DNA from 3 places in the Kitasatospora sp. NPDC087271 genome. Region 3 is predicted to be linked to each of the others. Evidence: riboswitches for the same ligand, from Rfam matches in the RefSeq annotation. Region 3 holds a riboswitch; each other region holds the start of a gene.
What was found. A riboswitch is a leader RNA that binds a small molecule or an ion and turns the genes downstream of it on or off. The one in region 3 is predicted to bind cyclic di-AMP.

Region 1 (3,218 bases), on a different contig from region 3:
TCGCCTCCGCGCCGTCGAGGCCGTACTCCCGCAGGACGGCGATGATCACCCCGACGAGCCGGCCGGCCGCGCGGGTGAGGTCGTCGTCCGGCTGCGGGGCCTGCGGGAGGGCGTTGTAGCGGTGCGGGTACTCGGTGGCGTACGCGTGGTAGGCGCGCAGGACGGTGTCGACGGCGTCGTCGCCGCTGCGGCCGACGGCGGCCTCGGCGAGCCGGTCGGCGAGTTCCTCGGTGACCCGGACGGCGATGAGCCGCCGCAGTTCGGCGAGGCCGCCGCTGACGTGCTTGTACAGCGACGGGGTGGCGACCCCGGCCCGGGCGGCGACGGCGGCCAGGGTGAGGGCGTCGGCGCCCTGCTCGTCGATGAGGGCGATGGCGTGGTCGACGACCTGCTCGGGGGTGAGTCCTACTCGGGGCATGGTGTGGGCTCTCCGTCGGTGGAAGGCGTACGTGGCGGGGCGTGGCGTGGCTGACGTGGGCGGGCGGGGCTCAGGCGAGTTCGGCGAGGAAGGGCAGCAGGGCGCCGGCGGTGGCCTGCGGGTTGTCGGCCATCGGGTAGTGCCCGGATCCGTCGATCATGACCTTCCGCGCGTTGAGCGCGGCGGCCTGCCGGTCGGCGACGGCTTCCGGCTCGGGGAAGTCGGGGTCCTTGCTGCCCATGATGACGAGCGAGGGGCAGCGCACGGCCGCGGTCCAGCCGACGGGCGCGGAGTCCCCGCTGACGTGTCCGCGGGTGGCGGTCTTGCGGCCGGGGGTGCGCATGGCGGCGACGAGTCCGGCCACGTACGGGTCGAAGTCGGCGGGCTTGGCGCCCGGGTAGGCCAGCTTGCGGTGGTAGAGGCCCCAGAAGGCGGGCGAGTGGACGGTCAGGAAGCCCATGACGCGGAGGGCGCCGCGCATGAGGGCGCCGGGCGGGGGGTTCTCGACGAAGGCGTCGATCAGGGCGATGCCGGCGACCCGCTCGGGGGCGTCGCCGGCGGCCTTGACGACCGTCGCGCCGGTGTAGGAGTTGCCGACCAGGACGGCGCGGTCGATGCCGAGGTGGTCGAGCAGGGCGAGGACGTCGGTGGCGATGGCGGCGGGGGAGTAGTCGTCCCAGATGATCGAGGATTCCCCGAAGCCGCGCAGGTCCATGGTGACGACCCGGCGGCCGGCGGCGGCCAGCAGCGGGCGGAGGTGCCGGTAGGCGGCGCGGGTGTCGAGCATTCCGGGGAGCAGCACGACGGGGGCGCCGTCGCCCTGTCGGGTGTCGTCGTAGGCGAGGCGGCCGCCGGTGACGTCGAGGTACTGGGTGGTGGGGGCGCTGGTGGCGTTCACGGTGGGCCTCCGGAGGGTTGCCGGTGCGGGGCTTCGGCGCTGCCGCCGATAGCCGTAAAGCTAAGGCTAATAGCCTTAGCCGTCAAGCCCTCGCGCCCTGCGGAGCGGGGGAGGCCGGCGGGGAGTGCGCGGATGAAGGGTCGTTCGTTGACGTCCGATCACGTGAGGTGGCGTCAACGGTGCTCAAGGGGGTGCAGGGGTGCCCAAGGGGAACAAAACGCCCGTCGTGCCCCGGAGTGCCCCGCCCGTCTCCGGTCGTCCCGGGCGAACGGCTTGGAATCAGGGCCTCCTAGGATTAACGTTTGATAACGCAGCGCGGTCGTCAACGCCGTACCCAGACGGCACCGTGCGCCGTCGCCTAATCCCGCCGACCGGCCTCCGGGCAGGTCAGGGAGCCGGGGAACCACGTTCCTTGGGGTGAATCGGCGGGGCTCCGGCCCGGCCGTAGGAGACCTTCCTGCTCCGAACCCGTCAGCTAACCCGGTAGGCGCGAAGGAAGGAAAGGAGCGCGCCTCCGTGGCGTCGACGCACACTCCGGCACACCCGGCCGGCCTCGCAGCAGGTACCCGGCTCCTCGACCACCCCGGCCCGGACGGCCCCGAGTACGCGGGCCCGGAGGCCGAGACCAACCGGCACCGGATGCCGCGTCAGGTCCGTGGGACCTCCCCGCTGCTCGGCGTCACCGCCGTCGCCGCCACCCTGGGCGCCACCGGCTTCGCCTCCGCCACCCCGGCCGCCGCCCCCGCCATCGAGACCCCGGACGAGACCCCGGTCGCCCTCTCCGCCGACCCCGGCCTCGCGCTCGCCGCCCGCATCCAGCTGCAGGCCGACAGCCAGCGCACCGCCGCCGAGGAGGACGCCCGCGTCCAGGCCGCGAAGGAGGCGGAGGCCAAGGCCGCCGCCAAGGAGGCCGAGGCCAAGCGGGCCGCCGAGGAGGCCGAGCGGGCCAAGGCCGCCGCCCTCACCCTGCCGGTGCGCGACTACCACCTCACCGCCCACTACGGCCAGAGCGCCCGCTACTGGGCCCACCTGCACACCGGCCTGGACTTCGCCGCCGACACCGGCACCCCCGTCTACGCGGTCGGCCAGGGCACCATCACCTCGGCCGGCTGGTCCGGCTCGTACGGCTACCGGATCGTCGAGACCCTGCCCGACGGCACCGAGATCTGGTACTGCCACCTCTCCTCGATCATCAAGGGCTCCGGCAAGGTCGGCTCCGGCCAGCAGATCGGCAAGGTCGGCGCCACCGGCAACGTCACCGGCGCGCACCTGCACGTGGAGGTCCGCCCCGGTGGCGGCGCCCCCGTCGACCCGGAGACCTGGTTCCAGCAGCGCGGCCTCAACCCCTGACGCACCCGCGAAGCCCCGGCCGCCGGAACCAGAAGGCACCGCGGCCGGGGCTTCGCCGCGTCACTCCTGCGCCGGGTCCGCCGACTCCGCCGACTCCGCCGGGTGCGCCGGCTCCGCCGGGTGCGCGTCGAACTCCTCCTGCGCCGGGCCCGCCAGCCCCTCCAGGCGGGCGTCGAACTCCTCCTGCGCCAGCCCGGCCAGGTACGCGTCGATCTCCTCCTGCCCCGGCTCCGGCGCGAGGTCCGGGAACTCCTCCACCAGCAGTCGCGGCAGCCCGGGCACCGTCCACTCCCCGTACAGGTCGAGCGCGGCCTCCACCGCGGCCTCCTCGAACGCCCCGAAGTCCCCGGCCAGTTCGTCCGGCATCGGCCGGCCCAGCGCGGTCAGCTCGGCCAGGTTGCGGTAGCTGCGCCGCATCAGGCCCTGCTCCAGCAGCCGGCGCGCGCCGTCGGTGGCCATGCCGACCGAGATCACCCGGGTCGGGCTCCAGCCCTGCTCGTCCACCTCGTCCAGCCAGCCGGTCTGCGCCAGTGCGGCGAACACGGCCAGCCG
Region 2 (3,218 bases), on a different contig from region 3:
GCGGAAGCAGGGTCCGGCTGACGTTGGGTGCTGCCGGCGGGACGATTGCGGAGTCGTTACGACCAGAGCCTAACCGCCCCGGCCCCCGGGGCCGCGCTGGCCTCGGTCCCGTCTCAGCGTGTGGCCCGGCTACCCACCGGTAGTTCACCTGCTTGCCCGATCGAAGCGGGCGAATACGGGGGAATGCGGGCGAAGGGGGACGGGTCCCGTCCCCCTTCGCCCGCAGGGCGCGGGCCGTTCAGGGCCCGGGCCGCTCAGCCGAGGTGCAGCACCTGGCCGGGCATGATCAGGTTGGGGTTGCCGCCGACGGTGCCGCGGTTGCCGTCGTACACCGACTGCCAGCCGCCGGACACGCCCTGGGCGGCGGCGATCGTCGACAGCGTGTCGCCGGCCCGGACGGTGTAGTCGTGACCGCCCTGCGCGGCGGCGGGCTGCGCGGCCGGGGCGGACTGCGCGGGCTGCGCGGCGCGGGGCGCGTACTGCGGCTGGGCGGCGGGCTGGCCCGCGTACTGCTGGTAGACGCTCTGGTGGCTGGTCCAGTACCAGGCGCCGTTGTTCTGGTACCAGTACACCTTCGCGTCGGCATCCCAGCCGGCCTTGCCGGAGAAGCCCTGGGTCTGCGGCTGCGTCTGCTGCGGGGCCTGCTGGACGGGCTGCTGGGCGGCCGGCTTCGGGGCGGCCTGCTTGACCGGCTGCTGGGCGGGCTTCGGGGCCTGCGCCTGCTGGGTCGGCTTGGCGGCGGACTGCTTGGCGGGCTTGGCGTCCGTGGAGGTGTCCACGGAGGCCGGGGCGCCGCCCTTGCTCAGGCCGGCCTTCTGGGAGCAGACCGGCCAGGCGCCCGGGCCCTGCGAGGCCAGCACCTTCTCGGCGACCGAGATCTGCTGCGCCTTGCTGGCCTGGTTGGCCTGCGGGGCGTAGGAGGTGCCGCCGTACGCCTTCCAGGTGCTGGGCGTGAACTGCAGGCCGCCGGAGAAGCCGTTGCCGGTGTTGATGCTCCAGTTGCCGCCGCTCTCGCACTGGGCGACGGCGTCCCAGGTGGAGGCCGGGGCGGCGGAGGCGCCGGTGGCGGTGAGGAGCGGCATCGCGAGTCCGACGCCGGCCACACCGGCGACGGCGATGGCCTTCTCGGTCTGGGTGCGACGGCGGTGGCGGCCGGTTCCAACGAACAGCATGAAGAGGTCCCTCTCCGCACGCCTGCGAGGTGAGCTGTCGGGTTCGGACCGGGAGGTGGCCCGGCCGCCGAAAGCGGAAACGATTCCGCTCGGGCGGCTTCACCCCAAGCCGTCGGGGAACGGCAACAAACCTGGTTCCCCCGCCCCTGCCCAGGGTCTGGTCGGTTTCCCGTGACGCGGCGGGCAGGATTCGGCGTTCCGCGCACGAGGTCCGCAGCTGCGAACTCCAGGGAGAGTAGACAGATCATCAGACCAATAACAAGCTCATATCACCGATATCACACACAAATTACGGCGCGTGGTCAATCGCCTACCAACGGCGGCGGTATGTCCGGATTAATGCGGGTTCAGACCTGGCTCCACGGGCCGCCGGAGACATGCCGTCAGCGTGTCGGGGCGGCGGTCGGCGTGACCGGCGGCGCGTGCGGAGAGCGGGTCTCCGGAGTGAATTCGACCGGGAGTTCCCGCAGGCCGCGCATGATCAGGCCGCCCCTCCAGCGCAGGTTCTCCGGGTTTTCCGCGAGCCGCAGGTCCGGCAGCCGGGAAAGCAGCGTGGCCAGTGCGCTCCGCCCCTCCAGGCGGGCCAGCGGGGCGCCGATGCAGTAGTGGATCCCGTGGCCGAAACCCAGGTGCGGATTGTCCGTGCGGGCCAGGTCCAGGGTGTTCTCGTCCGCGAACCTGGCCGGATCGCGATCCGCCGCGGCCAGCACCACCAGCACCGGATCGCCCACCGGGATGTCCACCCCGCCGATCGACAGCGGCCGCGTCGCGAAACGCCACGTCGCCATCTCCACCGGCCCGTCGTAGCGCAGGAGTTCCTCGATCCCGGTCTCCAGCAGCGCCGTCTCGCCGCGCACCACCGACTCCTGCAGCAGCCTGCGCTGCTCCGGGTTGCGCAGCAGCGCGTACGTGCCGTTGCCGATCAGGTTGACGGTCGTCTCGAACCCCGCGAACAGGAGGATGAACGCCATCGCGGCGGCCTCGTTCTCGTTCAGGTGCTCGCCGTGGTCGCTCGCCCGGATCAGGCCCGAGATCAAGTCATCACCCGGATCCGCCCGCTTGCGGTGGATCAGCTCCAGCAGGTACGCCCGCATCCGCTTCACCGCCCGCCCCACGCCTCCGCGTTGGCCGCCGCCGTGCCGGATCATCATCCCGGCCCAGTCCCGGAAGTCGTCCTGGTCCTCGGCCGGCACGCCCAGCAGGTCGCAGATCGCGTAGATGGGGAGCGGGAACGCGAACTCGTGGATCAGGTCCGCCGAACCGCGCTGCGCGAAGCCGTCGATCAGCCGGTCCGTGAGCTGCTGCACCCGCGGCTCGAACTCCGCCACCCGGCGCGGCGTGAACGCCTTCGACACCAGCCGGCGCAGCCGGGTGTGGTCCGGCGGGTCGATGTTCAGCAGATGCGTCATCAAGTCCGCCTGGCGCTCCCCCGGAATTCCCACCCGCCCGGTGCGGTGCGCCTGCTCGCTGTGGTGCGCCGGGTTCTTCGACAGCCGGCCGTCCGCCAGCGCCTGCCGCGCGTCCGCGTAGCGGGTCACCAGCCAGGCCTCCACCCCGCTCGGCAGCGTCGTGCGGTGAACCGGGGCGTGCTCGCGCAACCAGGCGTAGGCGGGGTACGGATCGGTGGCGAACTCCCAGGTGAAGAGCTGCGGGGCGGCGGGATCGGGCTGCACTGGCATGCGTCGACCGTATCCGGTGGGTCGGGGCCGCACCGCCTCCGGCGGACGCGACCGGCGGGGCCGGATCGTCGACACCCGGCGGACGGCCCGTCAACGCTCCGTGGACGCCCCGTGGACGGTCCGTGGACAGCTCTTGGACAGCTCTTGGCCGGGTGGCGGGCGTGACCCTGGTCACCTGAGGGGTAATCCCTGTTGCGGAGGGTCAGGACCTGCCTACGATCCTCCGCAGAAATCGTGGGCGCCGGTGCGGTGTCGCCCACAGGGAGGAGCAGACCATGCGGGTCAGCGGGGCAGTCGTCGTCATCGCGGTACTCGACGGCGGATCGGGAGCCGAGCTCGCCCGCCGGTTCGCCGCCGCCGGCGCCGC
Region 3 (3,218 bases):
TAGCCCTCCGGGTCTGTGGAGAGCATCAGCTGGACGGTCTGGGCCATGCCGCCGCCGCGGTACTCGGCGCCGGCCACGGTGGCGAGGTCGCCGCGCAGCTGGTTGAGCTGGTCCTGGGCGACGGCGATCTCGCCCTGGAGGACGGTCGTCTCGCCCTGGAGCCGCTGCTGCGCCTCCTGGGCGGCGTTGTACTTCTCGGACGCCTGCTCGGCCTCGCCGTAGAGCTGCTCCACCTGCGCCTTGACGTCCTTGCGGGTGGGCGTGTCCGGCGCGGCGGGGGCGGCCTGGGCACTGCCGCCCGTCGTCACACCCAGGGCGGTGGCGGCGGCCGCGGTCAGCACCAGCGCACGGGCGAGCAGTTGGGAACGACGGTGCACGGGCATGGCGGCAGCGGCTCCGATCCGGCGGTGGGGCCCCGCCGCCGCCCCAACGCGGGCGGCCCTGGAAGCGGAGTCCGGTGGCAGACGTTAGCGAGTCCGGGCAACCGAGTCCAAACCCCTGCCAACCCGAATATTTGACCCGCAATCGGACATCAGTCCGAGACGCCGGAAAAGCCGCAGGCCCGGCCTTCCGTGGTGGAAGGCCGGGCCTGGGAGGGCCTGAGCGGGGATCAGACCCGCACGATGGAGGTCAGCGGCATGTTGCCGACGGCCTCGTAGCGGACCGACGCGCCCGGCTTGGGCGCGTGCAGCACCTGGCCGTTGCCCGCGTAGATGCCGACGTGGTGGGCGTCCCCGTAGAAGATCAGCAGGTCGCCGGGCTGGGCCTGGGAGAGGTCGGTGCCGATCCGGGTACCGGCGTGGGCCTGCTCCTGCGAGGTGCGCGGCAGCGAGACGTCGACCTGGTTGAACGCCCAGACCATCAGGCCCGAGCAGTCGAAGGAGCCGGGGCCGGAGGCGCCGTAGACGTACGGGCTGCCGATCTTGGAGGCGGCGATGGACAGCGCCGCGGCGCCGCGCGAGCTGCCGGCGCTCGGCTTGGTGACCGGCGCGGCGGGGGCCTGCGACGCGCTCAGGTCGGTGCGGCTGTTGTCGCGGGAGGAGCGGTCGGCGGCCTGCTGGGCCGCCGCCTGCTGCTGGGCGGCCTTCGCCGCGGCGTCGGCCTTCGCCTTGGCCTCGGCGGCGGCCTTCTCCTCGGCCGCGCGGATCGCCTGGCGCTCCTGCTCGGACAGGGTGTTGAAGAGGTCCTGCGCGGCCTTGAGCTTGCCCTGGACCTCGTCCTTGGCGCTCTTCAGCTGCTGGGTGGTGGTCTCCATCTCGGCGAGCTTGCCCTGGGCCTCGGAGCGCACCTGGTCGAGCTTGCGCTGCTCGTCCTGGAGCTGCTTGAGCTGGCCCTTCTGGGTGCCGCCGGCCTGGTTCAGCGTGTCGGCCTGGCTCAGGAAGGTGTCCGGGCTGGCGGAGAACATCAGCTGGACGGTCTGGGATATGCCGCCGTTGCGGTACTGCTCGCCGGCGATCTCGGCCAGGCCGCCCTGGAGGTCGGTCACCTGTCCCTGCTGCCGCGCCACCTGGTCCTGCAGGTCGGTGACCTGCTTCTGCAGCTGCTGCTGCTTCTCCTGGGCGGCGTTGAGCTTCTCGGTCGCGACCTCGGCCTGCTCGTTGAGCTGGTCGACCTGCTCCTTGACCTGGTCCTTGGTCGGCTGCGGGTCGGCGTGGGCGCCGGACTGCGCGGACAGCGCGACGGCCGCCGCGGCGAAGCCGGTCAGGATCGAGACCCGGGTGCGACTGGCGGGCTTGGGACGACGATGGGACGCCACGAAGGCGGACTCCTTCTTCCTACGCCGTCTACCGGGTGAGCTGACGGGTTCGGGCCGGAAGCGTGCCCTACGACGCCTCACGGCCGTTCCACCGGCCGACCTGGCGCCGATTCACCCCGGAGGAACGTGGTTCCCCGGCTCCGTTCGACAGCACCCCCGACTGCTGGGCTCCCCGTCGGGCAGGCACTGGGCCCGCCCCGCTGCGTCACGAACTCGACGGAAACCACCGCCGCCACCCTGGCTGGGTGATCGGGAGTGCGGTGGTTCGGGGCACGACCCTAGTAACTGAACCGTGATCCGTTCAAATCCTTGTCAGAAAAAAGACGGAAGAAGACCAAAGTTCTTTTGTGAATATGACACATAGTGATCACCGCCGTACATAAAGCTGATCACTCTTCATCGGGGAGTCATGCTGCGGACAAAACCCGAACGCCACCCCCGGTCCGAGGGTGGCGTGGATCACAGGCCCGGACGGGCCCTTCGGGCGTGTCGGGACGTCAGACCCGGCGGATCGTGTTGATCTGCATCGCGTCGACCTTCATCACCTTCACCACGTCACCGGTGTGCGGCGCGTGCACCACCATGCCGTTGCCGATGTACATCCCGACGTGGTGCCGGTCGGGGCCGTAGATGACCAGGTCGCCCGGCTGGGCCTGGTCCAGCGAGACCCTGGTGCCGACGTTGCCCTGCTCCTGCGAGGTGCGCGGCAGCGAGACGCCGGCCTGGCCGTACGCCCAGACCATCAGGCCCGAGCAGTCGAAGGTGGTCGAGCCGGTGGCGCCCCACACGTACGGCGAGCCCTGCTTGCTCATCGCCTTGGCGACGGCCACGCCCGCGTAGCCGCCGGCCTGCGGGAGGCTGCCGAGGTCGGCACGGTCGCTGCCGCGCGAGGCGCGGTCGTCCTGCTGCTGCTGGGCCCGCAGCGCGGCGCGGTCGGAGGCGCTGAGCGAGTTCAGCAGGTCCTGCGCGGCCTTCAGCTTCTGGTTGACGTCCGTCTTGGCCTGGTTCAGGTCCTTGGTGGTGGAGTCGAGCGAGGCCAGGACGGCGGCGGCCTCGGACTTCTCCTGGTCCAGCCGACGCTGCTGGTCCAGCAGGCCCTTGAGCGCCTCGGACTCGCTGGCGCTTGCCTGCTGGGCGCTGGACGCCTTCTCCAGGTAGCCCGACGGGTCCGAGGAGAGCATCAGCTGGACGGACGGGTCGATGCCGCCGGTGCGGTACTGCTCGCCCGCCACGCCGGCCAGGCCGGTCTGCAGCTGGGTCATCTCGTCCTGGCTGCGGGCCACCTTGTCCTGCAGCTGGTCGGACTGCTTGCGGAGCTGGTCGGCCCGCTCCTTGGCGCCGTTGTACTTCTCCGCCGCCTGCTCCTGGTCCTGCTGGAGCTGGTCGATCTGCGCCTTGACGTCGCTCTTGCTCGGCTGGGGCGCGGCGTGCGCGGCGACCTGCGCGGAGAGGGCGACCGCGG

Region 1: linked by a shared signal. The riboswitch ahead of ACIO9K_RS06755 (M23 family metallopeptidase) and the one ahead of ACIO9K_RS25585 (NlpC/P60 family protein) in region 3 are both predicted to bind cyclic di-AMP.
Region 2: linked by a shared signal. The riboswitch ahead of ACIO9K_RS10030 (transglycosylase family protein) and the one ahead of ACIO9K_RS25585 (NlpC/P60 family protein) in region 3 are both predicted to bind cyclic di-AMP.

Annotation. Positions count from the first base shown of each region.
Region 1 covers NZ_JBIUYQ010000002.1:797,793-801,010, forward strand. Annotated here, with positions in the region: gene ACIO9K_RS06745 (TetR-like C-terminal domain-containing protein) at 1-418, opposite strand, end outside; gene ACIO9K_RS06750 (alpha/beta fold hydrolase) at 489-1,316, opposite strand; cyclic di-AMP (ydaO/yuaA leader) riboswitch at 1,662-1,820, shown strand; gene ACIO9K_RS06755 (M23 family metallopeptidase) at 1,833-2,666, shown strand; gene ACIO9K_RS06760 (hypothetical protein) at 2,727-3,218, opposite strand, start outside.
Region 2 covers NZ_JBIUYQ010000004.1:274,039-277,256, reverse strand. Annotated here, with positions in the region: gene ACIO9K_RS10030 (transglycosylase family protein) at 255-1,172, opposite strand; cyclic di-AMP (ydaO/yuaA leader) riboswitch at 1,178-1,345, opposite strand; gene ACIO9K_RS10025 (cytochrome P450) at 1,556-2,851, opposite strand; gene ACIO9K_RS10020 (SDR family NAD(P)-dependent oxidoreductase) at 3,127-3,218, shown strand, end outside.
Region 3 covers NZ_JBIUYQ010000016.1:178,674-181,891, forward strand. Annotated here, with positions in the region: gene ACIO9K_RS25580 (NlpC/P60 family protein) at 1-383, opposite strand, end outside; gene ACIO9K_RS25585 (NlpC/P60 family protein) at 611-1,756, opposite strand; cyclic di-AMP (ydaO/yuaA leader) riboswitch at 1,767-1,916, opposite strand; gene ACIO9K_RS25590 (NlpC/P60 family protein) at 2,254-3,218, opposite strand, start outside.